Regions from separate parts of the Xanthomonas sp. NCPPB 3570 genome, predicted to be linked through region 2. Evidence: predicted binding sites of a transcription regulator. Region 2 holds the regulator's gene; the other holds the start of a gene.
The links. Region 2 encodes FliA, which starts transcription of late flagellar genes. Its sites were predicted from a motif close to TAAAGTTTNNCNNNCNNNGGCCGATAA; they were not measured.

Region 1: the regulator FliA is predicted to act here: its motif matches at 12,372-12,398, upstream of AC1PLR_RS07820 (methyl-accepting chemotaxis protein).

The regions. Positions count from the first base shown of each region.
Region 1 covers NZ_CM161513.1:1,770,960-1,785,892, forward strand. The annotation lists gene AC1PLR_RS07785 (serine hydrolase) at 87-1,664, shown strand; gene AC1PLR_RS07790 (ABC transporter ATP-binding protein) at 1,976-3,805, shown strand; gene tgt (tRNA guanosine(34) transglycosylase Tgt) at 3,956-5,101, shown strand; gene yajC (preprotein translocase subunit YajC) at 5,383-5,727, shown strand; gene secD (protein translocase subunit SecD) at 5,784-7,628, shown strand; gene secF (protein translocase subunit SecF) at 7,701-8,666, shown strand; gene AC1PLR_RS07815 (IS110 family transposase) at 8,818-9,741, opposite strand; gene AC1PLR_RS07820 (methyl-accepting chemotaxis protein) at 10,116-12,263, opposite strand; gene AC1PLR_RS07825 (inositol monophosphatase family protein) at 12,733-13,560, opposite strand; gene AC1PLR_RS07830 (RNA methyltransferase) at 13,679-14,437, shown strand; gene AC1PLR_RS07835 (phosphate/phosphite/phosphonate ABC transporter substrate-binding protein) at 14,589-14,933, shown strand, end outside.
Region 2 covers NZ_CM161513.1:2,229,792-2,244,724, reverse strand. The annotation lists gene flhB (flagellar biosynthesis protein FlhB) at 1-739, shown strand, start outside; gene flhA (flagellar biosynthesis protein FlhA) at 757-2,817, shown strand; gene flhF (flagellar biosynthesis GTPase FlhF) at 2,995-4,620, shown strand; gene AC1PLR_RS09825 (MinD/ParA family ATP-binding protein) at 4,607-5,491, shown strand; gene AC1PLR_RS09820 (RNA polymerase sigma factor FliA) at 5,488-6,237, shown strand; gene cheY (chemotaxis response regulator CheY) at 6,257-6,649, shown strand; gene AC1PLR_RS09810 (protein phosphatase CheZ) at 6,650-7,261, shown strand; gene AC1PLR_RS09805 (chemotaxis protein CheA) at 7,526-9,280, shown strand; gene AC1PLR_RS09800 (flagellar motor protein) at 9,606-10,346, shown strand; gene motD (flagellar motor protein MotD) at 10,354-11,301, shown strand; gene AC1PLR_RS09790 (ParA family protein) at 11,301-12,083, shown strand; gene AC1PLR_RS09785 (chemotaxis protein CheW) at 12,080-13,558, shown strand; gene AC1PLR_RS09780 (STAS domain-containing protein) at 13,668-13,976, shown strand; gene AC1PLR_RS09775 (response regulator) at 13,973-14,338, shown strand; gene AC1PLR_RS09770 (chemotaxis protein CheA) at 14,370-14,933, shown strand, end outside.

The sequences.
Region 1 (14,933 bases), 460 kb from region 2:
GCGCGGTGGCGTGCGGCTTCGGTTTCCCTTCTTCAGGAGCGACGCAGTTGAAGAGCATCTCGATGGGCTGCGGCCTGTTGCTGGCGATGAGCGCCACCGTGCAGGCGCAGGCGCCGGCCCCCACCGCGGTTCCCGCACCGGCGCCGGCCGCGCTGCCGCCGGGGCTGCAGGATCTGGACGCGCAGGTGGAGCGCGTGCGCAAGCAGTTCGACGTGCCGGGCATCGCCATCGCCATCGTCAAGGACGGGCAGGTGGTGCTGGAGCGCGGCTATGGCGTGCGCGAACTCGGTAAGCCGGAACCGGTGGACGCGCAGACCCTGTTCGCCATCGCCTCCAACACCAAGGCCTTCACCGCCGCGGCGCTGTCGATCCTGGCCGACGAGGGCAAGCTCAAGCTGGAGGACCGGGTGGTGGACCACCTGCCGTGGTTCCAGATGTCCGACGCCTACGTCACCCGCGAGATGCGCGTGCGCGATCTGCTCAGCCATCGCAGCGGCCTGAGCCTCGGCGCCGGTGACCTGCTGTTCTGGCCGGCCACCAGCTACAGCAACGAAGAGGTGGTGCGGCGGCTGGCGCACGTGCCGCTGAAGGGCGGTTTCCGCGACCGCTACGCCTACGACAACATCCTGTATGCGGTGGCGCAGAAGCTGATCGAGCAGGTGTCCGGGCAGAGCTACGCCGACTTCGTACGCCAGCGCATCTTCGTGCCGGTGGGCATGACCGGCGCGCGCATCAACAGCGACCACCTCCAGCCGGGCGATGCAGCCGCGGTCGGCCATGCCAAGTTCGATTTCCGCGAGCTGCGCACGGTGGCGCCGCTGACCTGGTCCAACAATTCCGGCGCCGGCGGCATCTACGCCAACGTGCACGACATGGCCAAGTGGATGCAGGTGCAGCTCGACGGCGGCCGCCTGCCGGCGGCCGATGGCCAGGCGCGGCAGTTGTTCAGTGCGCAGCGCCAGCAGGAGATGTGGCAGATGATCACGCCGATCGCGATCTCCGAGCCGAGCGTGCCGGAACTGCTGCCGGCCAGGCCCAACTTCGCCGGCTACGGCGAGGGCTGGAGCCTGAGCGACTACCGCGGCGCCAAGCTGGTCTGGCACACCGGCGGCTGGCCGGGCATGGTCTCGCGGCTGACCCTGGTGCCGGAGCGCAAGCTGGGCGTGATCGTGCTGACCAACCAGGAGGTCGGCGCCGCCTTCAACGCGATCACCCTGCGCGTGCTGGACGCCTACCTGGGCGCGCCGGCGACCGACTGGACGGCTGCCTACGCCAAGGCCGTGGCCAAAGCCGATGCCAACGCCGACGAGGACTGGGCCAAGCACGTGGCCGCGCGCGACGCCAAATCCACGCCGTCGCTGCCGCTGTCCGGCTATGCCGGCACCTACCGCGACCCGTGGTACGGCGACGTGGTGGTGCGCCAGCAGGGCAAGCGCCTGGAACTGCAATTCAGCAAGACCGCGCAACTGGTCGGCACCCTGGAGCACTGGCAGCACGACACCTTCATCGTGCGCTGGCGCGACCGCTCGCTCAATGCCGACGCCTTCATCAATTTCGCGCTCACGCCCGACGGCAAGGTGCGCGAGGCGCGCATGCAGGCGATCTCGCCGCTGACCGATTTCAGCTTCGATTTCCAGGATCTGGTGCTCACGCCGGTGGAGTGACTGCTGGGAATCGGGAATGGGGAATAGGGAATGGTAGGAGCGGCTTCAGCCGCGACCGGGCTTCCTCGGTGAAGCCCGTCGCGGCTGAAGCCGCTCCTGCGAGAGGGAACGATGGAGGAGCCACTGTCGCGAATCCCAAATCCCAAATCCCGGCGCTACCGCGTCGCGGCTGAAGCCGCTCCTACGAGGGAAAGCGATGCGCACGGGCAGCCGCTTTTGCGATTCCCCATTCTCCACTCCCCATTCCCAGCGTCACGAAGCGTGACGCCGAATACGCTACCCTGACGCCCCTTTTCAGGCATGACGTGGCGATGTTCCGCTGGTTCGAGTCCCTGATCGAGGTCTTTCCGAAGATCGAGACGCAGATGCCGCCGCGTGGGGTGGTGCGCTTCTATCTGCACTATCTGCGCCCGCTGTGGCCGTTGCTGCTGACCACGCTGCTGGCCGGTCTCGCGCTGGCCCTGGTGGAAGTGGCGATGTTCGACTTCCTCGGTCGCATCGTCGACATGGTCGCCGAGCAGCCGGGGCCGGACTTCTTCCAGCGCCACGCGGGCGAACTGCTGTGGATGGCCTTCATCGTGCTGGTGGCGCGGCCGCTGTTCGTGGCCCTGCACAACCTGCTGGTGAACCAGGCGATCGTGCCCGGCCTGAGCAACCGCGCGCGCTGGCTGATGCACAACTACGTGGTGCGGCAGAGTCTGGGCTTCTTCCAGAACGATTTCGCCGGGCGCATCGCCAACCGGGTGATGCAGACCGGCACCTCGCTGCGCGAGTCGGCGGTGCAGATGGTCGATGCGCTCTGGTACATCGTGGTCTATACCGGCAGCGCGCTGTATTTGTTCGCGCAGGCCGATCCCTGGCTGATGGCGCCGCTGCTGGTGTGGGTGCTGGTCTATGTGGGGCTGATGGTCTACTTCGTGCCGCGGATGAAGCAGCGCGCTTGGATCGCCTCGGACGCGCGCTCCAAGGCGATGGGCCGCATCGTCGACGGCTACACCAACATCGCCACGCTCAAGCTGTTCTCGCACGCCGGGCGCGAGCAGGCCTACGTGCGCGAGGCGATCGACGAACTGGCGGTCAAGCACCGCGGGCAGACCCGCATGACCACGGCGATGGACAGCGCCATCGCCATCGTCAACGGCTTCCTGATCGCGGTGACCTGCGGGCTGGCGCTGTGGCTGTGGAGCCGCGGCCAGATCAGCGTCGGCGCGATCACCCTGGCCACCGGCCTGGTGATCCGCATCCACAACATGTCCGGCTGGATCATGTGGACCGTCAACGGCATCTTCGAGGACATCGGCGCGGTGCAGGACGGCATGGAGACCATCGCGCAGCCGGCGCAGGTGCAGGACCGCGCCGACGCGGTGCCGCTGCGCGTGGAGCGCGGCGAGGTGCGCTTCGAGCACATCCACTTCCACTACGGTAAGCGCGGCGGGGTCATCGCCGGGCTCGACCTGCAGGTGCGCGCGGGCGAGAAGATCGGCCTGGTCGGGCCATCCGGCGCCGGCAAGTCGACCCTGGTCAACGTGCTGCTGCGGCTGTACGACCTGGAGCAGGGCCGCATCCTGATCGATGGCCAGGACATCGCCGGCGTCACCCAGGAGAGCCTGCGCCAGCAGATCGGCCTGGTCACCCAGGACACTTCGCTGCTGCACCGTTCGATCCGCGACAACCTGCTGTACGGCCGCCCCGATGCCAGCGAGGCGCAATTGCGCGCCGCGGTGGCCAAGGCGCGCGCCGACGAGTTCATCGAGCAGTTGCAGGATGGCGAGGGCCAGCGCGGCTACGACGCGCACGTGGGCGAGCGCGGGGTCAAGCTGTCCGGCGGCCAGCGCCAGCGCATCGCCATCGCCCGCGTGCTGCTCAAGGACGCGCCGATCCTGATCCTGGACGAGGCCACCTCGGCGCTGGATTCGGAAGTGGAGGCGGCGATCCAGGACAGCCTGGACGAGCTGATGGCCGGCAAGACGGTGATCGCGATCGCCCACCGGCTCTCGACCATCGCGCGGATGGACCGGCTGGTGGTGATGGACCGCGGCGCCATCGTCGAGACCGGCACCCACGCCGAACTGGTCGCCCGCGGCGGTCTGTACGCGCGGCTGTGGGCGCGCCAGACCGGCGGCTTCGTCGCGGCGGATTGAAGACGGCGCCGCGCCAGGCGGCTGCGGCGCAGCGGGGCATGGCACGCCTGGCGGCGCTGCCGGCGGGCGGCGGGACGCCGTGCCTGGCCCGGGGCGGCGCCCGCCGCCCGGCAATGCGACAATGCGCGGCTTACCGACGTTCGCCAGACCATGTCCCGATTGCAGTTCCAGCTCCACACCACCGACGGCGCCGCCCGTCGCGGCCGCCTGACCTTCCCACGCGGGACGGTCGAGACCCCCGCGTTCATGCCGGTGGGCACCTATGGCTCGGTCAAGGGCGTGCTGCCCGAGCAGATCAAGGCGCTGGGCGCGCAGATCATCCTCGGCAACACCTTCCACCTGTATCTGCGCCCGGGCCTGGACGTGATCGGCGATCACGGCGGCCTGCACGGCTTTGCCCGCTGGGACGGGCCGATCCTCACCGATTCCGGCGGTTTCCAGGTGTTCTCGCTGGCGCACCGGCGCAAGATCAGCGAGCAGGGCGTCACCTTCGCCTCGCCGACCGACGGCGCCAAGGTGTTCCTGGGGCCGGAGGAGAGCATGAAGATCCAGCGGGTGCTCGATTCGGACATCGTGATGATCTTCGACGAGTGCACCCCATACCCGGCCACCGAGGACGTGGCGCGGCGCTCGATGGAACTGAGCCTGCGCTGGGCGCAGCGCTCGCGCGACGCGCACGACGCGCTGGGCAACGATGCGGCGCTGTTCGGCATCGTCCAGGGCGGCGTGCATGCGGACCTGCGCAGCCGCTCGATCGAGGGACTGCAGGCGATCGGCTTCGACGGCTATGCGATCGGCGGCCTGGCAGTGGGCGAGCCGGAGCACGAGCGCAACGCCATGCTCGAGCACCTGCATCCGCGCCTGCCCGGCGACCGCCCGCGCTACCTGATGGGCGTGGGCCGGCCGGAGGACCTAGTCGAGGGCGTGGCCCGCGGCGTGGACATGTTCGACTGCGTGATGCCGACCCGCAACGCGCGCAACGGCCACTATTTCACCTCGTTCGGCACGGTGCGCATCCGCAACGCCAAGTACGAGCGCGACCTCGACCCGATCGAGCCGGGCTGCGGCTGCCACGCCTGCAGCAGCGGCTACACCCGCGCCTACCTGCGCCACCTGGACCGCTGCAACGAGATGCTGGCGCCGATGCTCGGCACCCTGCACAACCTCTGGTACTACCAGAAGCTGATGGCCGACATGCGCGCGGCGATCGCCGCGGGAACCTTTGCCCAGTTCCGGCGGTCCTTCTATGCGGCGCGCGGGGTCGAAGCCACACCACTCCCGTCGGAGCAAGGCTGAAGCCCCTCTCCCCCCGGGAGAGGGGTTGGGGTGAGGGTCCGGGCGCAGCCTCGTGCAGTCCAAGTGACACGAGGCTTCGCTCGTACCCTCATCCGCCGCTGCGCGGCACCTTCCCCCGAGAAGGGGGCCGTGGGTCCCGAAGGGAGAAGGGAGGTACGCCGCGGCCGTTCCGGGGGTTGGGGGAAGATCGTGGCATAATCGGCGGCTGCTTGCCGCCTCAAGGCAAACCAGCGGTCCGTGCCCCCAGGGCGGCGGGCTGCCCAAACCATAGGACGCACCCGATGAATCCGCTCGATTTCCTGATCCCCGTCGCCCAGGCCCAGACCGCCGGCGGCACCGCCCCGGCCGGTGGCGGCCTGCAGATGTTCCTGCTGCCCATCATCCTGATCGCGGTGATGTATTTCGTGATGATCCGGCCGCAGATGAAGCGCCAGAAGGAACACAAGTCGATGCTGGACAAGCTCGGCCGTGGCGACGAGGTCATCACCTCCGGCGGCGTGGCCGGCGTGGTCACCGACATCGGCGACAACTTCATCACCATCGAAGTGGCCGACAACGTGCGCATCCGCGTGCAGAAGGGCGCCGTCGGCAATGTCCTGCCGAAGGGCACGCTGAAGTCCGCCTGATCCATTTCTCCTACTGCTAGGCGCGACGCCGGCGTGGCGTCGTGCGGGGTCCCGCAATGCTCGAGTTTCCGCGCTGGAAGTATGTCCTCATCCTGATCGTGCTGGCGTTGAGCGCGTTGTACGCGCTGCCCAACGTGTACCAGAAGGATCCGTCGGTCCAGATCACCGCCAGCCGTGGCGGCAAGATCGACGACGCCCTGCGCGAGCGGGTCCTCGCCGACCTGAAGACGGCCGGGATCACCCCGAAGCGGGTCGACAAGGAAGGCGACAGCCTGATGGTGCGCCTGCCGAACCTGCAGGCGCAGACCCGTGCCAACGACGTGCTGCGCCAGCAGGTGGGCGAGAACTACACGGTGGCGCTGAACCTGGCCTCGACCGTGCCGGACTGGCTGTCGCGGCTGGGCGGCAAGCCGATGGTGCTGGGCCTGGACCTGGTCGGCGGCGTGCACTTCGCGCTGCAGGTGGACCAGAAGGCGGCGCTGGAAAAGCGCCTGGACGCCTTCGCCGAAGACATCCGCACCACCTTGCGCGACGGCCGTCTGGCCTACCGTTCGGTCGAGCGCCGTCCGGACAACAGCATCCAGGTCAGCCTGGGCGAGGGCGTGGACGCCAGCGCCGCGCGCGCCGCCATCGCCAAGGCGCAGCCGACCCTGAGCTACGCGGTGTCCGGGCAGACCATCACCGTCACCGTGCCGGAGGCGGAGCTGAAGCAGATCGCCGCCGGCGCCATCGAGCAGAACCTCACCACGCTGCGTAACCGCGTCAACCAGCTGGGCGTGGCCGAACCGATCATCCAGCGCCAGGGCGACGACCGCATCGTGGTCGAGCTGCCGGGCGTGCAGGACACCGCCGAGGCCAAGCGCATGATCGGCGCCACCGCTACGCTGGAGTTCCGCGGCGTGGTCGACGGCAATGCCGAGGACGCGGTGCGCAGCGGCAACATCCCGCCCGACGCCAAGGTCTACCGCCTGCGCGACAGCGGCGCCCCGGTGCTGCTGAGCAAGCGCGTGCTGGTGTCCGGCGACCAGATGGTCAACGCCACCGTCAGCACCGACCAGAACGGCATGCCGGCCGTGGCGGTGACGCTCAACAACGCCGCCGGCCAGCGCATGTTCGACTACACCAGCGCCAATACCGGCAAGCTGATGTCGGTGGTCTACATCGAGCGCATCCCCACCGTGACCATGGTCGACGGCAAGGAAGTGCGCAGCGTGCGCGTCAACGAGGAGGCGCTGGCGCCGACCCGTATCGCCGGCGTGTTCGGCAAGAACTTCCAGACCACCGGCCTGGAGAAGACCGAGGCCGAGAACCTGGCCAAGCTGCTGCGCGCCGGTTCGCTGGCCGCGCCGATGGACTTCGTCGAGGAATACGTGATCGGCCCCAGCCTGGGCGCGGAGAACGTGGAGCGCGGCATCACCGCGGTGGTCTATGCGTTCCTGTTCACCCTGGTGTTCTTCAGCGTGTACTACCGCATGTTCGGCCTGATCACCTCGGTCGCGCTGCTGATGAACCTGCTGATCGTGGTCTCGGTGATGTCGCTGTTCGGCGCCACCATGACCCTGCCGGGCTTCGCCGGCCTGGCGCTGTCGGTGGGCCTGTCGGTGGACGCCAACGTGCTGATCAACGAGCGTATCCGCGAAGAGCTGCGCCTGGGCGTGCCGCCCAAGTCGGCGATCGCCGCCGGCTACGAGAAGGCCGGCGGCACCATCCTCGACGCCAACCTCACCGGCATCATCGTCGGCGTGGCGCTGTACGCGTTCGGTACCGGCCCGCTGAAGGGCTTCGCCCTGACCATGATCATCGGCATCTTCGCCTCGATGTTCACCGCGATCACCGTGTCGCGCGCGCTGGCGGTGCTGATCTACGGCCGTCGCAAGAAGCTCAAGTCCGTGGCGATCTGAGCCGCGCACGCCATCTTCCGCACGACCCCGCGCCAGCAGGCGCGGGCTCCAAAAAACGCAGAGCGGTCTCCAATGAAAATCTTCCCGCTTCACCTGATCCCCAACGACACCAAGATCGACTTCATGCGCTGGCGGCACCCGACCCTGGTGCTGATGCTGGTGCTGGCGCTGGCCTCGTTCGCGGTGATCTTCGCCAAGGGCTTCAACTACGCGCTGGAGTTCACCGGTGGCGCGCTGGTGCAGACCAGCTTCCAGAAGCCGGTCGACGTGGACCAGGTGCGCGAGCAACTGGCCAAGGCCGGCTTCGAGAACGCGCAGGTGCAGAACGTCGGCAGCGGCAACGAGGTGGTGATCCGCCTGCAGCCGCAGGGCGAGCACAACAACGAGGACATCACCAAGAACCTCGCCGAGCAGGTGCGCAAGGCGGTGAGCACGCCGCAGAACCCGGCCACGGTCAAGCCGGGCGAGTTCGTCGGCCCGCAGGTCGGCAAGGACCTGGCGCTGAACGGCGTCTATGCCACGGTGTTCATGCTGGTCGGCTTCCTGATCTACATCGGCTTCCGCTTCGAGTGGAAGTTCGCGGTGGTGGCCAGCCTGACCGCGCTGTTCGATCTGCTGGTGACGGTGGCCTACATGTCGGTCACCGGCCGCGAGTTCGACCTCACCGTGCTGGCCGGCCTGCTGTCGGTGATGGGCTTTGCGATCAACGACATCATCGTGGTGTTCGACCGCGTGCGCGAGAACTTCCGCAGCCTGCGCGTGGACCCGATCGAGGTGCTGAACCGCTCGATCAACCAGACCCTGTCGCGTACGGTGATCACCGCGGTGATGTTCTTCCTGTCGGCGCTGGCGCTGTACCTGTATGGCGGCGAGTCGATGGAAGGCCTGGCGCTGACCCACATGATCGGCGCGGTGATCGTGGTGGTCTCCTCGGTGATCGTGGCGGTGCCGCTGCTGTCGATCGGGCCGTTCCAGGTCACCAAGCAGGATCTGCTGCCGAAGGCCAAGGATGTGGAGGCGCTGGCGCGTCGGCCGTGATGGGGCTGGGATTGGGGATTCGGGATTGGGGATTCGTAGAAGCGTGATTTCCTGGGCCTGAAGCACCTCCTTTTGTGACAAAAAAGCCGCGCGGATGCGCGGCTTTTTCTTTGTGCGGATGCCGGGGTTCCTCTGCCGTAGGAGTCAACTGTCATGCAGCCGCGATGGCAGGAGGAGCGTACGGGGCCTGATCGCGCGCGATGGCATTGAGCCAGCGCAGGAACTTGTGCATGCAGGCGACGATGGCGACCTTGGCCGGTTTGCCGCCTGCGCGCAGGCGCGCGTAAGTGTTGGCCAAGGGGGATTTGGCGCGGATGCTGGCCCAGGTGGCCATGTACAGCACGCGCCGCACGTCGGCACGTCCGCCTTTGATGCGGCGTTGGCCTTTCCAGCAGCCGCTGTCGTGATTGAACGGGGCCAGCCCGACCAGGGCAGCGAGCTTGCGTGGCGGCAGCGTACCCAGCTCTGGCAACCGCGCGGCCAGAACCGCGCGCAGGATCGTGCCGAGCCCAGGCACCGGGGGGAGGCTCGAGCAGGTCTTGCCCTGCTGCTCGATCTCCTGCGTCAACGTCTGGATCTGCTGGTTCAGCAGGGCGATCACCTCTCGGCAACGGTGTTGCACCTTGGCGCTGGTGATGTGCTCCAGGCGCCGCCGATGGGTATCACGCTGGCTCACCAGGGTGGCACGCAGGTCCAGCAGTTCGCGAAGAGACTGCTGGTGCTCAGGTACCACGGGCGTGGGCATGGTCGGGATGTGCTGGGCGGCGATGGCCAGCAGGCGCGCGTCCAGGGCATCGGTCTTGGCATGCAGGCCCAAGGCCTGTGCTAGCTTGCGCGGACGATCGGCGGCCATCCGCACTGCCGGCAGGTCCGCCTCTCGGAGCACCTGCAGCACGGCATGTTCGTAGCCGCCACTGGCTTCCAGCACGATCCGCTCGCAGCCCAGCTCGGCCAGGCGTTGGGCCAGCGCACGCTGCCCCTGTGGCGTATTGGGTTGGGTCCAGGTCTGCTCGTCCGGCAAGACATGAATGACCAGTTCGGCCTTGGCAACATCGATCCCGACAAAGCGACGCATAGACGTTCTCCGCAGTAGACTCAGGGGTGAGAGCACTCCTGCCGATGCCCATGCTTGTGGAGTTCGAGCTCGCGACTCGGGCAACTGTTCGGGCTTGTGAGGCAGGAGACACGGAGTGCGGCGGCGCTGACTCCTACTCGTGCTTGCTGGCACTGCGGGCTACACGGCCTGCCGCACTCCGCTCTCACCTGCAACGATAGACCCTCTTTTGACACAAGCGGCTTCAGCCGCGACGCGTTACCGGTAAGGCATCGCGGCTGAAGCCGCTCCTACAGGAACGTCTGCAGGGTTGCAGCGCGTGCCGGCATCATGGGACTGGGCCGTCGACGACGGCCCGTCCCTTCGCAGCGTTCGTGCCGCGTGGGGCGTTCCGACTAGGCCGCGTTGGCCGTCGCGCGGGCGACCAGTTGCGCCACCATCGGGTAGGTCTCGCTGCGCACCTGGAACTGGCCAACGATCTCCACCAGGTCGCCGGCCTGCTGCTCCATCGCGCGTGCCGCGGCGGTGGCTTCCTCGACCAGGGCGGCGTTCTGCTGGGTGGTCTCGTCCATCTGGGTGACGGTCTGGTTGACCTGCTCGATGCCGGCCGACTGCTCCTGCGAGGCGGCGGCGATCTCGCCCATGATGTCGGTGACGCGCTGCACCGAGGCCACGATGTCCTGCATCGTCGTGCCGGCCTGGGCGACCAGGGTCGAACCCGCGCTCACGCGCTCGACCGAGTCGTCGATCAGCGTCTTGATTTCCTTGGCGGCGCTGGCCGAGCGCTGGGCGAGGGTGCGGACCTCGCTGGCGACCACGGCGAAGCCGCGGCCCTGTTCGCCGGCACGGGCGGCTTCCACCGCGGCGTTGAGCGCCAGGATGTTGGTCTGGAAGGCGATGCCGTCGATGACGCCGATGATGTCGGCGATCTTCTTCGAGGCGACCTCGATGCCGTCCATGGTGGTGACCACCTGGCCGACCACGCTGCCGCCCTGCGAGGCCACCGCGGCGGCGCCGGCGGCGAGTTGATTGGCCTGGCGCGCGTGTTCGGCGTTCTGCTTCACCGTGGCGGTCAGTTCCTCCATCGAGGCGGCGGTTTCCTCCAGGCTGGCGGCCTGCTGCTCGGTGCGGCGCGACAGGTCGTCGTTGCCGCTGGCGATCTCGCCGGCCGCGGTGTCGATGCTGGCCGCGGCCTGCTGGATGCGGCCGACCATGTCGGTCAGCTGCGCGACGGTGGCGTTGGCGTCGTCGCGCATCCGTGCAAACACGCCGTGGAACTCGCCCTGCATGGTCTGGGTCAGGTCGCCGGCGGCGATCGCGCGCAGCAACTGCGACAGCGCCGCCAGGTTGGTCTCGGTGCCGGTCATCATCGTGTTGAGGTTGGCGACCATGTCGTGGAAGGCGTGGCGGAAGCGCTGCGCTTCGCCGCGGCGTGAGAAATCGCCCTGCGCCGCGGCGCGCACCAGCAGGTCGATCTCGTGGTTGATCGCGCCCAGGTTGCGCTTCACCTTGGCCATGGTCTCGGTCAGGATCGCCATCTCGCCGGGGAACTGCTCCAGGTCGCGGCTGAGGTCGCCTTCGGCGTACTCGCCCATCAGCGTGATCAGCCGCTGCTTGACCGAAATATGGCTGTGCACCAGGGCATTGGTGTCGCGCACCATGCGCCCGTAGTCGCCGGGGAAACGCGCTTCGTCCATGCGGAAGCTGATCTGGCCGGCGGCGTGCTGCCGGGCCATCTCGGTCTGCGCCTGGATCACCGTGCGCAGTTCCTCCTGCATCTGCCGCATGTCGTTGAGCAGCGACGGCGCCTGCGAGCGCAGCCGCACCTCCTGCGACAGGTCGCCGCTGGCGATGCGGCGGACCACGTCGGCCGCGTAGGCCGGCTCGCCGCCGAGCTGGCGCATCAGGCTGTTGCGGACCAGCAGGCCGAGCAGGATCGCGGCGACGATGCCGACCAGCATGCCGCCCAGGCTGGTCCATTCGCCGGACTGCGCGCGCGCCTCGCTCTCGGCCTTGCGCACCTGCAGCAGTGCGCGTTCGGCGTTCTCGTACTGGCCGATCGTGGCGCGCAGCCCGTCCATCTGCTGCTTGCCGACGGTCCGGAATGCATCCAACTGGGCGTCGTCGCTGTCGGCGGCGGTGGCGCGCATGTGCTCCACCGCCTTGCGCTTGGTGGCCATGAACTGCGTGTAGTCCTGCATCAGGGTCTGCAGGCGCGCCTGCTGCGCCGGGTTGTCCGCGGTCAACTGCTTGGACTCCTGCCACTGTGCGCTGAACTCGCGTTCGCCGAGTTCGAGCGGCGCCAGGTAGGACGGATCGCGGGTCAGGGCGAAGCCGCGCGCGCCGCTCTCGATGTTGAGCAGGCTCACCAGCATGCGGTCGCCGAGGGTGATGACCTTGTAGGTATGCGCGTCCAGCGCGGCGGCGCTGGTGAACTTGCGGAAGCCGATCAGGCTGGTGATGCCCACCAGCAACAACATGGCGATCACGCCGCAGAAGCCGATTGCCAGGCGCTTGGTGACGGTGAGATGATGGAAGGACACGCGAGATCTCCGATAGATGCGAGAGAGCGGCGCCACCGGCTCCATTGCCGCGGGGACGGCAACGCAGGCACGGATCAGCGGGGGAAGTTCGGGCAAAAGCCCGCATCTGTATCGGCCGCGTTTTCGGGATCTTTAGGGGTTTTTTTCGCCGATCTCAGCGTGCGCATCGCCCCAGGCCGCGGGGCCTGCATGGCGCACGTCGTAACGCGTTCTTCTACGCAAGCGCCAATCAAGCAGCGGTGAAGCGCACGGCGTGCAGTGCGTGAGCACGGCGTGACGCGCCTGCCACGCCGCGTGCCGCCTCGGGCGGAGATGTCTTTCTCGCAGGACGCGGCCTGCACCGCGCGCGGCGATCGTCGGGATCCCCGAGTGCGGGATCTGCGAATGCCGGGCACAAAAAAAGCCGCGCAAGTGCGCGGCTTTCTGCTGTGTCGATGTCGCTGTGCCGGCGCAGCGCCGGTCGCCTCGCTCAGAACTTCGCGTCGAACTCGCCGGCGAAGCCGGTGTTGACGATCAGCTTCTGCAGCGCGTCGCCGACCTTCAGGTTGCCGGCCACCACCTGGAACTGCTGTGGGCCGCGGTCGTCGATGCGGCCCAGGGTGCCGCCCTTGAAATCGGTGACGCGGCCACCGGCCTCGCGCACCAGCAGCACGCCCGCGGCGATGTCCCAGGCCTTCACCCCGGCTTCGAAGTAGGCGTCGCTGCGGCCGCAGGCGACATAGGCCAGATCCAGCGCCGCCGAGCCGGTGCGGCGGATGTCCTCGGCCTGCACCAGCAGCGCATCCACACACTTGAGCTGGGGGCTGGCACGCTTGCGCTCGCGCGGGGCGAAGCCGGTGTGGACCATGGCGCCGTTGAGTTCCTTGCGCTCGCTGACGCGGATGCGGCGGTCGTTGAGCACCGCGCCGTTGCCGCGGCTGGCGGTGAACAGTTCGTTGCGGAGCGGATCGAAGATCACCGCGTCGACCGGCTCGCCGTTCTCGACCAGGGCGATCGACACGCAGTAGTGCGGGAAGCCGCGCAGGTAGTTGCTGGTGCCGTCGAGCGGGTCGATCACCCACATGTAGCGGCCGCCGCCCTGCACGCCGCTTTCCTCGCCCATCACGCCGTAGTCGGGGTAGGCGCGGCGCAGCTCCTTGACGATCACCTTTTCCGCATCGGCATCGACTTCGCTGGCGTAGTCCATGCGGTCCTTCTGCACCACGTTCAGCGCTTCCAGGCGGTTGATGTGGCGCAACAGGACGTTGCCGGCGAGGCGGGCGGCCTTGACCATGACGGTAACGGCGGGTTTTTGCATGGCAAGCGCTCCCGAGAAGGCGGAGGTGGGTCTGGAGGAGGAAAAGAGCAGTCCGGCGCCAAGGCCGGCCGCACAGTTTACCATCTACGCCCCCGTTCGCTTCGCCTGCCGTGCCGCCATGACCGATTCCACCCGTATCCGCTTCGTCCTGGTCGGGACCCAGCATCCCGGCAACATCGGTGCGGCCGCGCGCGCGATGAAGACCATGGGCCTGTCGCGGTTGGTGCTGGTGGCGCCGGAATGCGAGCTGGACACCGAGGCCTACCGGCGTTCTGCCGGGGCCGAGGACCTGCTGCAGCAGGCGCCGGTGTTGCCCGCGCTGAGCGACGCGGTGGCCGATTGCCGGCTGGTGCTGGGCTGCACCGCACGCAGCCGCCGCGTGTCGCTGGAGGAACTGCTGCCGGCCGATGCCGCGCAGCGCCTTACCGCGACCAGCGCCGAGCCGGCGGAAGTGGCGCTGGTGTTCGGCCGCGAGCGCACCGGCCTGACCAACGAGGAGCTGCAGCTGTGCCACGCGGCCGTGCACATTCCCTCCGATCCGGCGTTCAGCTCGCTCAATCTGGCCGCGGCGGTGCAGGTGCTGGCCTACGAGCTGCGCCTGGCGCACCTGCGCGGCGTCGCCCCGGCGCCTGCGCCGGCACCGGGCTTCCGCGAGGCGCCGGCCAGTCATGCGCAGGTGGAAGGCCTGTTCGGGCAGTTGGCCGAGACCCTGGACGACATCGACTTCCACAAGGGGCGCGCCCCGGACTCGGCGATGCGCAAGCTGCGCCGGCTGTTCCTGCGCACCGAACTGACCGAACAGGAGGTGCGCCTGTTGCGTGGCGTGCTGTCCGATGCGCAGCGCATGGCGCGGCTGGCCGGACAGGCCGGAAACTGAGGCCCGTCAAGGCGCGAAGGCGACGAGCGCGGCACATGTCGCGAGGCACGGGCCGGGCGATGGACACCGGCGCGGCGGGCGCCATTCTGTGACGCTGTCACCGGCATGCGCTTTCGGCTAGGCTTTGCAAGGTCTATTTGGGGATCGCGGTTTGTCCAGTTCGCGTTGGCGGGTGGTCGTGGTGTGGCTGGCGCTGGCGATCTGCTGGCCCGCGTCCGTGCACGCGCGGCCCTCGGTCCTGGTGCTGGGGCGCATCAGCGACAACCCCAAGGCCCATTACGAGCAACTCAAGCCGCTGCTGGACTACGTGGTGCCGCGCATGCGCGAGGTCGGCATCACCTCCGGGCAGATCCTGATGGCCCGCGACAGCCAGCAGATGAGCAGTTACCTGCGCCGTGGCCGGGTCGACTGGGTCACCGAGACCGCCGCCACCGCCATGGCGCTGGAACAGCGCGGCGGCGCCAAGCCGCTGCTGCTGACCGAGCGCAACGGCGTG
Region 2 (14,933 bases):
GATGAACGGGCTCAGCCGCATGTACGGCGCCGAGACCATCGTCGAGCTGCTCAAGTCGATCCTGCGCATGGGCTTCGTCGGCGGCGCCGCGATGCTGTGCCTGTGGGGCAGCACCGACTTCCTGCGCGGCCTGCTGCTGCAGCCGCTGGAACAGGCCATCGGCCACGGCCTGGGCTTCACCCTGCGGCTGCTGCTGTACACCGCCGGCGCGCTGGCGCTGCTGGCCGCGATCGACGCGCCCTATCAGAAGTGGAATTACATCCGCAAATTGAAGATGACCCGGGAGGAAGTGCGCCGGGAAATGAAGGAAAACGACGGCAGCCCCGAGGTCAAGGGCCGCATTCGCCAGATGCAGATGCAGATGTCGCAGCGGCGGATGATGGAAGCCGTGCCCAAGGCCGACGTGGTGGTGGTCAACCCCACCCACTACGCGGTGGCGCTGAAGTACGAGAGCGGGCGCATGCGCGCGCCCACCGTGGTCGCCAAGGGCGTGGACGAGATCGCCTTCCGCATCCGCGAGGTCGGCGAGCAGCACCGCGTGGCGGTGATCTCGGCGCCGCCTTTGGCACGCGCCTTGTATAGGGAAGGCCAACTCGGCAAGGAAATTCCCGTGAGACTGTATTCCGCGGTGGCGCAGGTCCTCTCGTACGTCTACCAGCTGCGCGCCTGGCGCAGCGGGCCGATGCCGCCGTTGCCGCCGTTGGAAGTGGATGAATTCGCCCCGGGGAGCCAGCCATGAGCCAGCCTGCCGCGCAGATGAACACGCGCAAAGTGATGGACATGATCAAGCACGGGCTCGGCGCCCCGGTGATCGTGTTGCTGATGCTGGCGATGGTGGTGGTGCCGCTGGCCGCCCCGGTGCTGGACGCCCTGTTCACCTTCAACATCGCCATCTCGCTGATGGTGCTGCTGGCGGTGGTGTACGTGAAGCGGCCGCTGGAGTTCAGCATCTTCCCGATCGTGCTGCTGATGACCACGATGCTGCGCCTGGCGCTGAACGTGGCCTCCACCCGTGTGATCCTGATCAACGGCCAGGGCGGCCACGGCGCGGCCGGCAAGGTGATCGAGGCCTTCGGCGAATTCGTGATCGGCGGCAACTATGCGGTCGGTATCGTGGTGTTCGCGATCCTCACCATCATCAACTTCGTGGTCATCACCAAGGGCGCCGGGCGCGTGTCGGAAGTGACCGCGCGCTTCATCCTCGACGCCATGCCCGGCAAGCAGATGGCGATCGACGCCGACCTCAACGCCGGCCTGCTGACCCGCGAGGAAGCCAAGGCCCGCCGCGAGGAGGTGCGCGAGGAAGCGGACTTCTACGGCTCGATGGACGGCGCCAGCAAGTTCATCCGCGGCGACGCCATCGCCGGCATCCTGATCCTGTTCATTAACCTGATCGGCGGCATGGCGGTCGGCGTCCTGCAGCATGGCATGCCGGTGGCGCAGGCCGCCTCCACCTACACCCTGCTGTCGATCGGCGATGGCCTGGTCGCGCAGCTGCCGGCACTGCTGGTGTCCTCGGCGGTGGCGATGCTGGTCACCCGTGCCTCGCGTTCGCAGGACATGGGCGCCTCGATGATGGGCCAGGTGTTCGGCCAGCATAAGGCGCTGGCGGTGGCCGCGGCGATCCTGGGCCTGGTCGGCCTGATCCCGGGCATGCCCAACGTCGCTTTCTTGACGCTGGCGCTGATCCTGGGCGTGCTGGCCTGGAAGATGTGGAAGCGCAGCCTGCAGCCGACCCCGGCCGCCGCCGAGGCGGCGCCGCAGGCCGCGGCCGCGGCCCAGGCCAACGCCGAACTGGGCTGGGACGAACTGCGCCCGATCGACCCGCTGGGCCTGGAAGTGGGCTACCGGCTGATCCCGCTGGTGGACAAGGCCCAGGGCGGCGAGTTGATGGCGCGGATCAAGGGCGTGCGCCGCAAGCTGACCCAGGACATCGGCTTCCTGGTGCCGCCGGTGCACATCCGCGACAACCTGGAACTGCCGGCCAACGCCTACCGCCTGCTGGTGCATGGCGTGCCGGTGGCCACCGCCGACATCCACCCGGACCGCGAACTGGCGCTGGATCCGGGCGGCGCGCTGGGCAAGATCGACGGCATCCCCGGCAAGGACCCGGCGTTCGGCCTGGATGCGATCTGGATCCAGCCGCACCTGCGCGCCCAGGCCGAGACCATGGGCTACACCGTGGTCGACCCGGCCACGGTGATCGCCACCCACCTCTCGCACCTGATCCGCGAGCACGCCCCGGAACTGCTCGGCCACGAGGAAGTGCAGCAGCTGCTGGCGACCCTGGCCAAGAGCGCGCCCAAGCTGGTCGAGGACCTCACCCCCAAGGCGTTGCCGCTGTCGGTGGTGGTGCGGGTGCTGCAGAACCTGCTGATCGAGAAGATCCCGGTGCGGCAGTTGCGCAAGATCGTCGAGGCCCTGGTCGAGCACGCCCCGCAGAGTCAGGAACCCGGCGCGCTCACCGCCGCCGTCCGCAACGCCCTGGGCCGGTTCATCGTCCAGGAGATCGCCGGCATGGCCCCGGAACTGCCGGTGTTCACCCTGGCCCCGCAATTGGAACGTGTCTTGCAGGACTCTACCCAGGGCAACGGCGCGGCGCTGGAACCCGGACTGGCCGAGCGCTTGCACCAAAGTCTGGCGGACTGCGTGAGCAAGCAGGAGGCGCGCAACGAACCGGCCGTGGTGCTGGTCCCGGCGCAGGTCCGCGCCGCCCTCGCCCGCCTGGTCCGCCACAGCGTCCCCGCGCTGTCGGTCCTGTCCTACAGCGAAGTGCCGGAGGACAAGCGGCTGAAGCTGGTGGGGACGATCAGTTGATGTTGCAGGGATTGGTGATTCGGGATTGGGGATTCGCAATAGCGGCCCATGCGAGCGGAGAGAGACAGCAGTGAAGGCATCGAACACAACCAAAGCAAGGCGATCGGGCGCAAGCCAGGCCGTGACCGTATCCGCGCTCCATCCCCAATCCCCAATCCCCAATCCCGGCTTCCAACCATGAAGATCAAACGCTTTGTCGCCCCCGACATGCGCACCGCCTTCCGGATGGTGCGCGACGAGCACGGGCCGGATGCGGTGATCCTGTCCAATCGGCGTACCGACGAGGGCATCGAGATCGTCGCCGCCAGCAACTACGACGAGGCACTGGTGCAGCGGGCGCTGGATGCGGTGCGCCCGGACGAGGCGCCGCGCGCCGCGGCCGCGCAGGCACCGGCCGCTCCCGCCCCGCGCGCTGCGCGTAACGACAGCGCCGCCGCCAGCCCGGCGATGGCGATGATGGCCGCGATCAGCGAGCGCCGCGGCAGTGCCGCGCCGGCCGCTTCCGCCACACGGCCGCTGACCCAGCCGGCGGCGCTGGCCGCCTCGGCGATGCCCGCCGCGGCCGCCCCGGCTGCCGCCGCACGCCAGGCCGCCCCGGCCAAGGCCGCGGCACCGGTCACCGGCCGCGCCGAGTTCAGCATCCCCGAGGACGTGTTCCGCAACGCCCCGATCAGCGTGCCCATGCCCAGCCCGTTCGCGACCCCGGCGCCGGCCGCCGAGGCCATGCCGGCCTGGCGCGACGACGTCGCCGCGGTGGCGCTGACCCCGCTGGCGAGCCCGAGCACGGCTCCGGCCCCGGCCGCGCCGAGCGTGGCAAAGGCCGACGCGCCGGCCGCTGCCGGAATCCCGGCGGCCGCCACGCTGGCGGCGGTGCCGACCTTCCCCGCCCCGCAGAACGACGAACAATTGACGCAGCTGCGCGACGAACTGGCGCTGATGCGGCAGATGATCGAGCGCGAGATGAACCGCCTCACCGACGAGCGCCTGCGTGGCTCGCCGGTCCGTGCCCAGGCGCTGGAGCTGATGGACGACTACGGCTTCGACAGCGGCATCACCCGCGACGTGGTCATGCAGATCCCCGCCGACCTGGAGCTGCACCGCGGCCGCGGGCTGATGCTGGGCCTGCTGTCCAAGCGCCTGCCGATCGCCCCGCTGGACCCGCTCGAGGAAGGCGGCGTGATCGCCCTGATCGGCCCCACCGGCGCCGGCAAGACCACCACCATCGCCAAGCTGGCCTCGCGCTTCCTGGAGCGCCATGCCGCCCGCGACGTGGCCCTGGTCACCACCGACACCATCCGCGTCGGCGGCCGCGAACAGCTGCACAGCTACGGCCGCCAGCTCGGCATCGCCGTGCACGAGGCCGACAGCGACGCCGCGCTGCAGCAGCTGCTGGAGCGCCTGGCCGACTACAAGCTGGTGCTGATCGACACCGCCGGCATGGGCCAGCGCGACCGCGCCCTGGCTGCCCAGCTGCACTGGCTGCGCGCCTCGCGGGTGGTCCGATCCTTGCTGGTACTCCCCGCCAACGCCCATTTCTCCGACCTGGACGAGGTGGTGCGCCGGTTCGCCGGCGCCGACCCACAGGGGGTCATCATGACCAAGTTGGACGAGACCGGGCGGTTCGGCAGTGCCTTGTCGGTGGTCGTGGACCACCGCCTCCCCATCACCTGGGTGACCGATGGACAGCGTGTGCCGGACGACCTGCACCGCGCCAACGCCGCCAGCCTGGTATTGCGCCTTGAAGATTTGCGGCGCGCTGCCGATAAGCCCTGTACTCCGGAGCAGACCCATGCCGTCGCGTGACTACGTCAATCTGACCAATGCCTTCCCCCTGTCGGCGACGCGCAGCGAACCGCTGGGTCCGGTGCGCACCATCGCCGTGACCGGCGGCAAGGGCGGCGTGGGCAAGACCAACATCTCGGTCAACCTGTCCATGGCGCTGGCCGACATGGGCAAGCGCACCCTGCTGCTGGACGCCGACCTGGGCCTGGCCAACGTCGACGTGCTGCTGGGGCTGACCCCCAAGTTCACCGTGGCCGACCTGGTCGCCGGGCGCTGCACCCTGGAAGAGGTGCTGATCGACATGCCCAACGGGCTGATGGTGGTGCCCGCCGCCTCCGGCCGCCGCTACATGGCCGAGTTGCCGCCGGCCCAGCACGTGGGCCTGGTCAACGTGTTCTCCGAGTTGCAGCGCGAGCTGGACGTGATGATCGTCGACACCGCCGCCGGCATCACCGACAGCGTGCTGACGTTCTGCCAGGCCGCGCAGGACGCGGTGGTGGTGGTCTGCGACGAGCCGGCTTCGATCACCGACGCCTACGCATTGATCAAGGTTCTCTCGCGCGAGCGCGGCGTGGACCGGGTGCAGATCGTCGCCAACATGGTCCGCGACCTCAACGAAGGCCGCCTGCTGTACGACAAGCTCAGCCGGGTCTGCGAGAAGTTCCTCGGCGACGTGTCGCTGAACTACCTGGGCTGCGTGCCGCAGGACGACTGGCTGCGCCTGTCGGTGCAGCGCCAGCAGCCGGTGGTCAAGGCCTACCCGTCCAGCCCGTCGGCGCAGGCGATCAGCGAGATCGCCCGGCGCACCGCGCGCTGGCAGGCGCCGACCGCCCCGCGCGGCAACGTCGAGTTCTTCGTCGAACGCATCATCCAGCGTGGGGTGGCCGCATGAACGCCGCCGCCCACTACCGCGCCGTCCAGCGCAACAGCGCCAACGACTACATCACCCAGCACTCGGACCTGGTCCGGCGCATCGCCCACCACCTGGCGGCGCGGCTGCCGGCCAGCGTCGAGATCGACGATCTGATCCAGGCCGGCATGATCGGCCTGATCGAGGCCTCGCGCAGCTACGACGCCGAACAGGGCGCCTCGTTCGAGACCTATGCCTCGATCCGCATCCGCGGCGCGATGATCGACGAGATCCGCCGTGGCGACTGGGTGCCGCGCTCGGTGCACCGCCGCGCCCGCGACGCCGCCTCGGCGATCCGCAAGATCGAACAGAGCACCGGCCGCGCCGCCGCCGCCAACGAAGTGGCCGCGGCGATGGACATGCCGCTTCCCGAATACCTGCGTTTGATGGAAGATGCCGCCCGCGGCCAGGTGCTGAGCCTGGAGTCGCGCATCGAGGACCATGGCGAACTGGATACCATCGCCAAGGGCGGACCCAATCCGCAGCAGATGCTCGAGCGCAGCGAATTCGGCCGCGAGCTGGGCAAGGCGATCGCGCAGTTGCCCGAACGCGAGCAGTTGGTGCTGTCGCTGTACTACGAGCAGGAATTGAACCTCAAGGAAATCGGCGCGGTGCTCGGGGTCAGCGAGTCGCGCGTGTGTCAGATCCATGGCCAGGCCACGGTACGGTTGCGCGGACGCCTGAAGGCGTTCGAGGTCGCCGATGCCGGTCTGGAAGACGAAGAATAGGAACCCTTAGGAGTCAGTGGTGAACAAGAACATGCGGATTTTGATCGTGGACGATTTCTCGACGATGCGACGCATCGTCAAGAATCTGCTCGGCGATCTGGGCTTCACCAATACCGCCGAGGCCGAAGACGGCAACAGCGCCCTGGCCGCGCTGCGCTCGGCGCCGTTCGAGTTCGTGGTCACCGACTGGAACATGCCGGGCATGACTGGCATCGATCTGCTGCGCAACATCCGCGCCGACGACAAGCTCAAGCACCTGCCGGTGCTGATGGTGACCGCCGAGGCCAAGCGCGAGCAGATCATCGAGGCCGCACAGTGCGGCGTGAACGGCTACATCATCAAGCCGTTCACCGCGCAGACGCTGCAGGAGAAGCTGGGCAAGATCTTCGAACGCCTGGGAGCGACCGCCTAAATGGAAGCCACCGCCGAACGTACCGCCCTGATCGAACGCCTGCAAGGCGCGCTGGACGCGCTGGAAAACGGCGACGAGGCCGGCTGGCGCAGGGAGATCGACACCCTCGCCGCCTGGCGCACGCGGCCGATGATGCAGGGCCTGAGCCGGCTCGCGCGCGATCTGGGGCAGGCGCTCGGCGAACTGCCGGTGGTGCCCAGCGAGGCCGGCGAGCTGGACGACGCCTGCTCGCGCCTGGACCACGTGGTGGAGATGACCGAACAGGCCAGCCACCGCACCCTGGACCTGGCCGAGGAATGCCGTGCGCTGGCCGACCAGCTCGCCGCCGGCGGCCTCAGCGGCGACCAGAGCGAGATCCTCGACAAGATCCGCCACAACCTCACCGAAATGGCCCTGGCGCAGAGCTTCCAGGACCTGACCGGGCAGATCATCCGCCGCGTCGCCGGCATCGTGCGCCGCGTGCACGAAGGCTTCGGCGCGCTGGGTCTGCCGCCGAAGGAAGAAAACAAGAAGGCCGACGGCAGCCTGGCCGGTCCGGCCCTGCCCGGCCTGGACCGCCACGGCGTGTCGCAGCACGACGCCGACGACCTGCTGTCCGGATTGGGACTCTAGAGCCTGCCCACGCCATTGGAATAGGCCACGCCGCACTTGGGTGCGCGCGGCGAGAAGAATGAGGGAATTTATGTCAACAAACGACCAAATGATGACGCAGGTTCGCGCGCACCCAAGCGCGGCCCTTCGGGTTGCCGTGTCCGGCCCCCAGGCGGCCGCGCACGGCTTGAACAGGCGGTCGGCCTGTCGCGGCGCCGCGCGCAACCACCTGGGAACCGGACACGGCAACGTGGCCTGTTCCAATCGCGTCGGCAGGCTCTAGCCATGAGCGCCGTACCCGACGACATCGCTGCCGACTTCATCATCGAGGCCCAGGAAATCCTGGACCGGCTCGGCGAGCAGCTGGTGTCGCTGGAGCAGGCGCCCGAGGACAGCGGCCAGCTCAACGCCGTGTTCCGCGGTTTCCACACGCTCAAGGGCGGCGCCGGCTTCCTGGCGATCAACGCCATGGTCGAGCTGTGCCACGCCGCGGAGGAAACCCTGGGCATGGCCCGCGCCGGCCAGGCCACCCTGCAGGCGCGGCACTTCGACGCCGCGCAGCAGTCGCTGGACTACCTGCAGTCGATGCTGGACGCCTTCGGCAGCGGCCAGGAGCCGCCGCGCGCGCCGGCGGAGCTGATCGCGCAGTTCGACGCGCACGGCGACGCCGCGCCGGCGCCGGCGCCGGCCAAGAGCGCCGCGCCGGCGCCCGCCGCCAAGGCGCCCGCGGCCGCCGCGGGCGATGCCGACCTGATCAGCGACGACGAATTCGAGGCGCTGCTGGACCAGTTGCACGGCGATGCGCCGCCGGCGGCCACGCCGCAGGCGCTGCAGCCGGCGCCGCGTGCGCCCAGCGCCGCGCCCAAGGCCGCGGCCGCCCCGGCCAAGGCCGCCGAGCCCGAGCACACCGTGCGCGTGGACACCAAGCGCCTGGACGCGATCGTCAACCTGATCGGCGAACTGGTGCTCTCGCGCAACCGCCTCAAGACCCTGCGCGTGCGCCTGCGCGACGAGGAACTGGACCGCGCGGTCAGCAGCCTGGACATCGCCACCGCGCGCCTGCAGTCGGCGGTGATGCGCACGCGCATGCAGCCGGTCGGCAAGGTGTTCTCGCGCTTCCCCAAGGTGGCGCGCGACGTCGCCCGCTCGCTCAACAAGGAAGTGGAACTGGAGCTGATCGGCGCCGACACCGAACTGGACCGCAACCTGGTCGAGGCGCTGGCCGATCCGCTGGTGCACCTGGTGCGCAACGCGATCGACCACGGCATCGAAGCCCCGGCGCTGCGCGAAGCCACCGGCAAGCCGCGCGGCGGCCACGTGCGCCTGTCGGCGCAGCAGGAAGGCGACTACGTCAGCATCGAGGTGCAGGACGACGGCGCCGGCATCGACCCGGAACGGCTGCGCGCCAAGGCCCGCGAGAAGGGCCTGATCGACCCCGAGGCCGCGGCCCGCCTGACCACCGAGGAATGCCTGCACCTGGTGTTCCTGCCCGGCTTCTCGACCAAGTCCGAGGTCACCGACATCTCCGGCCGCGGCGTCGGCATGGACGTGGTGCAGTCGCGCATCCGCGAACTCAGCGGCCAGATCCAGATCCAGTCGGAACTGGGCCGCGGCAGCCGCTTCCTGATCCGCGTGCCGCTCACCCTGGCGATCCTGCCGACCCTGCTGGTGCAGGCCGGCGACACCGTCTATGCGCTGCCGCTGGCGCGCGTGGTGGAAGTGCTGCACGCCCCGCGCCGCTCGCTGGGCTGGTTCGACGGCCGCGCCGTGCTCGACCGGCAATCGCACACCCTGCCGCTGGTGGACCTGCGCCAGTGGCTCAACATCGACGCCCCGCAACTGCCGCTGCTCACCGTGGTGGTGCTGCAGGCCGGCGAATCGCGCATGGGCCTGGTCGTGGACCAGGTCCGCGGCCGCGAGGAAGTGGTGATCAAGCCGCTGCCGCGCTCCCTGCGCGGCCTGCCCGGCTACGCCGGCGCCACCCTCATCGGCGACGGCCGCCTGGCGCTGATCCTGGATGTGGATGGCTTGAAGGCTTGAGGGGCCGGGATTGGGGATTCGGGAGTGGGGATTCGCAACGGCGGCTTCCCTGGGGCCTCGTTTTCCCTGATTCCGCCGTAGGAGCGGCTTCAGCCGCGACGCGGTGAGGCTGGGATTGGCGATAGCACGCGCGGCGCAGTGCCAATTGCCGAGACGATCCGAACGATTGTGCTTAGGCAACGCGCCAAGGTCCGCGCGTCGCGGCTGAAGCCGCTCCTACGACACACCGACCAACCCTGCGCCCTCGCGCTCTTGCCAATCCCAAATCCCGACTCCCGAATCCCGCCCCCATCAAGTCCCCTGGCCCCTGGCCGATACCTCCTGCATGGACAAGCTCAGTCTCATCGGCCTGCTGTTGGCGATTCTGTCGCTCATCGGCGGCAGCATCCTCAAGGGCGCCGGCATTTCGGCGCTGTGGTCGCCGGCTGCGTTCGTGATCGTGATCGTCGGCACCGTCGCCGCGATCCTGGTGCATACCCCGCCGTCCGTGTTCCGCCGTGCGTTCCAGATCGCCAAGTGGATCCTGTGGCCGCCGCCGAGCGATCGCCAGGCGCTGCTCAAGCAGATTGTGGAATGGAGCAACATCGCGCGCCGCCAGGGCCTGCTCGGGCTGGAGAACCAGGTGCCGCAGCAGCAGGATCCGTTCGTGCGCAAGGGCCTGCAGATGCTGGTGGACGGCGTGGAGCCGGAAGCCATCCGGCACATGCTGGAGATCGACCTGGAAGGCCAGGAACATTGCGACCTGGCCGCGGCCAAGGTGTTCGAGGGCATGGGCATCTACGCACCGACCCTGGGCATCATCGGCGCGGTGCTTGGCCTGATCGCGGTGATGAAGAACCTGGCCGACCCGAGCAAGCTCGGCCACGGCATCGCCGCCGCGTTCACCGCCACCATCTACGGCATCGCCTCGGCCAACCTGCTGTTCCTGCCGATGGCCGCCAAGCTCAAGAGCGTGATCAAGCACAGCTGCGGCGAGCGCGAAATGATCATCGAAGGGTTGATCGCCATCGCCCAGGGCGAGAACCCGCGCAACATCGAATCGAAACTGGCCGGATTCTTGCATTGAGTTGCCAATGGCCCGCAAGCACTCCCACGACGAGCACGCCAACCACGAGGCATGGGCCATCCCCTATGCCGACCTGATGACGTTGCTGCTCGCCTTCTTCGTGGTGATGTACGCGCTGTCCACGATCAACGAAGCCAAGTACCGGGTCATGGCCGATGCGATGAGCGCGGCGTTCGGCGGTACCCCGACGACCCTGCGTCCGGTGCAGGTCGGCGACCACGCGCTGCAGGGCCAGGGCGGCGAGCGGCCGACCCCGATCAAGTCCAGCCCGGCGCTGACCCTGCCCGACCCCAACCGCCTGCCTACCGGCACCGCGCAGCGCGGCGACGACCTGCGCGACGCGCAGCAGTTGCGCCGCGCGCAACGCCAGCTCGACAGCATCGCCGACCGCCTCGGCGCCGCGCTGGCGCCGCTGATCCAGAAGAAGCTGATCACCGTGCGCCGCGCCGGGCTGTGGATCGAAGTGGAGATCAACAGCGACATCCTGTTCGGCTCCGGCTCGGCCGCGCTCGACCAGAGCGCACGCGCCACCCTGGCGGAACTGGCGCAGGTGCTGTCCGGCGTGCCCAACGGGGTGCGTGTGGAGGGCTATACCGACAACACCCCGATCGCCACCGCGCAGTTCCCGTCGAACTGGGAACTGTCGGCGGCGCGCGCGGCCAGCGTGGTCCACCTGTTCGCCGACCAGGGCCTGCAACCCTCGCGACTGTCGATGATCGGCTACGGCCAGTTCCGCCCGCGCGCCAGCAACGACACCCCGGCCGGCCGCAACGCCAACCGCCGCGTGGTGCTGGTGATCCTGGCCGATTCCGGCGACAGCAGCGATACGACGCCGTCGGCCCCCGACCGTCTCAGCGCCGGCGCCGCGCCGGCCACCCCGACACCCCCCGCCGCGGCGGCCCCCGGCAGCGCCGTTGGGTCCCGCGCAGTACCTGCCATTGAAGGAGTCAACTGATGCGCATCTGGGCGATCGCCAACCAGAAAGGTGGCGTGGGCAAGACCACCACCACGCTGGCCCTGGGCCGTGGGCTGGCCATGCTCGGGCACCGCGTGCTGATGCTCGATCTCGATCCGCACGCCTCGCTGACCCGGGCCTTCGACGTGCCGCAGGAACCGCAGCCGCCGGGCGTGCTGGATCTGTTCGGGACGCCGCCGGGCGAACTCGCCGCGCTGGCCCGCGACACCGCGGTCGAGCGCCTGAGCTTCGTCTGCGGGCAGACCGCGCTGGCCACCCTGGAACGGCGCAGCGCCAACCAGCCCGGCCTGGGCCTGGCGCTGCAGCAGGCCATGGCCCGCCACGCCGGCCAGCACGACTACATCCTGCTCGACTGCCCGCCGACCCTGGGCCTGCTGATGATCAACGCGCTGGCCGCGGCCGACCGCGTGATCATCCCGACCCAGGCCGAGCCGCTGGCCCTGCACGGCCTGGCCAGCATGGTCCGTACCGTGGACATGGTCGAGCGTTCGCGCCGCCGCCCCCTGCCCGCCTCGATCCTGCCGACCCTGTTCGACAAGCGCACCCGCGCCGGCAACGAGACCCTGCGGCAGATGCAGGACAGCTACGGCGAGCGGGTCTGGGAAGACGCCATCCCGGTCGACACCAAGATCTGCAACGTCAAGGCGCTGACGGTGGCCGGCGTGCCCGGCGACTACCCCGGCCGCGGCCTGGCCGCCTACCGCCGCGCGCTGGAATGGCTGGTGGCCAGCGATGCGACGCCGATGGAGCAAGCCGCATGAGCACTCCCGGCATCATCGACGATTATCTGGAAGGCCTGCTCCACGACGTGATCGCGGAGGAGCAGAAGTCCGTGCCGCCGAGCCCCGCGCCGGTCGCGGTCGCCGACGTGCAGGCGCAAACCGAGACGCCCGCGCCGGCCCCGGCCGCGGCCGGTCCGACGCCCGAGCAGATCGCGGCCGCGGTCCTGGCCGAAGCCGATTCCGATCCGGCCCTGGCCGGCATCATGTCGCAGCAAGCGCTGGCATCCGCCCCCGCCGGCCCGACCCCCGAACAGATCGCTGCCGCGGTCCTGGCCGAAGCCGACTCCGACCCGGCCCTGGCCGGCATCATGTCGCAGCAGGCGCTCGCGCCCCCGCCGGCCGGCCCGACGCCCGAAGAAATCGCGGCCGCGGTCCTGGCCGAAGCCGATTCCGATCCGGCCCTGGCCGGCATCATGTCGCAGCAGGCGCTGGCACCCGCGCCGGCTGGTCCGACGCCCGAAGAAATCGCTGCCGCCGTCGTGGCCGAAGCCGACTCCGACCCGGCCCTGGCCGGCATCATGTCGCAGCAGGCGCTGGCACCCGCGCCGACTGGTCCGACGCCCGAACAGATCGCGGCCGCGGTCCTGGCCGAAGCCGATTCCGATCCCGCCCTGGCCGGCATCATGTCGCAGCAAGCGCTCGCACCCGCCCCGACCGGCCCGACGCCCGAACAGATCGCCGCCGCCGTCCTGGCCGAAGCCGACTCCGATCCGGCCCTGGCCGGCATCATGTCGCAGGACGCGCCCGCGCCTGTCGCGTTGACCCCGGCCCAGCAGGCCGAGCGCCAGGCCGACCTGGACGCGGTCGCGGCGATGGAACGGCAGCGTGCCGCCGTGCCGCGCGACCTGGCCGCCGAAGACGACGCCGCCGCCGCGCGCGCAATCAAGCGCCCGCCGATGGCGGTGCCGCCGGAACGCCGCGCCGAGGCCAGCCGCGCCCAGGCCGCCGGCGCCAAGCTGCCGCCGAACCTGCAGTCCTTCATGGCCCCGAGCGTGCCGCACGGCTCGGCCATCGCCCCCGACCGCCTGTCCGAGCGCCGCACCCGCTGGCTGCGCCTGCGCTGCGGCGAGCAAGCCTACGCGCTGGAGCTGCTGAAGGTGCAGGAAGTGGTGCTGCCGGTGCCGCTGCTGGCCCTGCGCGGCACCCCGCCGGCGATGCTCGGCATCATGAACCTGCGTGGCCAGGTGGTGCCGGTGCTCGACCTCGGCGTGCACCTGGGCGCGGCCCCGATCGAGATGGACATGCAGACCCGGGTGGTGGTGCTGGAAGAGAACGGCGAGACCCTGGGCCTGCGCGTGTCGGCGGTGGAAGACGTGGCCAGCCTCAGCGACCAGCAGATCGAGCCGCCGGACAACGCCCGCATCTGCCGCATTTCCAACCATCTGTTCCGCGGCGTGGCGCGGCTTGCGCAACAGCCGATGATCCTGCTCGACGCCGAGCAACTGCTGCACTGACCCGGGCCGGCGGGCGGCAACTGCGAACGGTGCCGCACTTTCCAACCGCCGCTAAAGCTTTTCAGGCCACGGCCGTTATCTGCCATAGAACCATTGGTGCGGAGTAGTGATGAGCACAGTCCCCCTTGGCGAGGATCTCGGTATCGAGACCAGCGCCGACCTGAAACAACGCCTGACCGCGTTCCTTGCGTCGGACGACGTGCTGCGGCTGGATGCCGGCGAGGTCCGCCGCGTCCATACCGCGTCGGTCCAGGTGCTGTGCGCATTCGTCGATGCCCGCCGCAAGGACGGCAAGCGCACCGAATTCGAGGCCTGCAACGCGACCTTCCGCGACGCGGCCCGCCTGCTAGGGGTCAGCGAATCGCTGGGCCTTCCTGCAACCCCTGACAATCTGAAATCTGTGGAGAACGCGGCATGAGCGCACGTATCTTGGTTGTGGACGATTCGGCGTCGATGCGCCAGATGGTCTCCTTCGCCCTCACCTCGGCCGGCTTTGCCGTCGAAGAAGCCGAAGACGGCGCGGTCGCACTGGGCCGTGCCAAGGGCCAGCGCTTCAACGCGGTGGTCACCGACGTCAACATGCCGAACATGGACGGCATCACCCTGATCCGCGAACTGCGGCAGCTGCCGGACTACAAGTTCACCCCGATGCTGATGCTGACCACCGAGTCGGCGGCGGAAAAGAAATCCGAGGGCAAGGCCGCCGGCGCCACCGGCTGGTTGGTCAAGCCGTTCAATCCCGAACAGCTGATCGCCACCGTCCAGAAAGTCCTGGGCTGATCCCTTCCCTCCTTTTCCGGATTCCCGCCCCATGAGCATGGACCTGCAACGTTTCCACGCCACCTTCTTCGAGGAAAGCCGCGAAGGGCTGGATGCGATGGAAGCCGGATTGCTGTCGTTGGAAGAAGGCAATCGCGACCCCGAGACCATCAACTCGGTGTTCCGCGCCGCGCACTCGATCAAGGGCGGCGCCGCCACCTTCGGCTTCGAGGCGATGGCCGGGCTCACCCACGTGCTGGAGACGCTGCTCGACGAGCTGCGCGCCGGCAAGCGCGAGGTCGAGGCGCACGCGATCGACGCCATCCTCGGCTCGGTGGACGTGCTGCGCGCCCTGCTGCGCGAAGCCGAGCACGGCGTCCCGGCCGACCCGGCCGCGGTCAAGGCCGTGCACGAGCGTTTGCAGCACGCGCTGAACGGCGGCCCGGCCGCACCGGCCGCGGCCACCCCGGCGGCGAACCAGCCGGCCGAGCCGGAAGCCTGGCAGATCGGCTTCACCCCGGCGCCGTCGCTGTTCATGAGCGGCAACGACCCGCTGCGCATCATCCGCGAACTCGAACACCTCGGCCCGCTGCAGGTCGCCTGCCGCACCACGCGC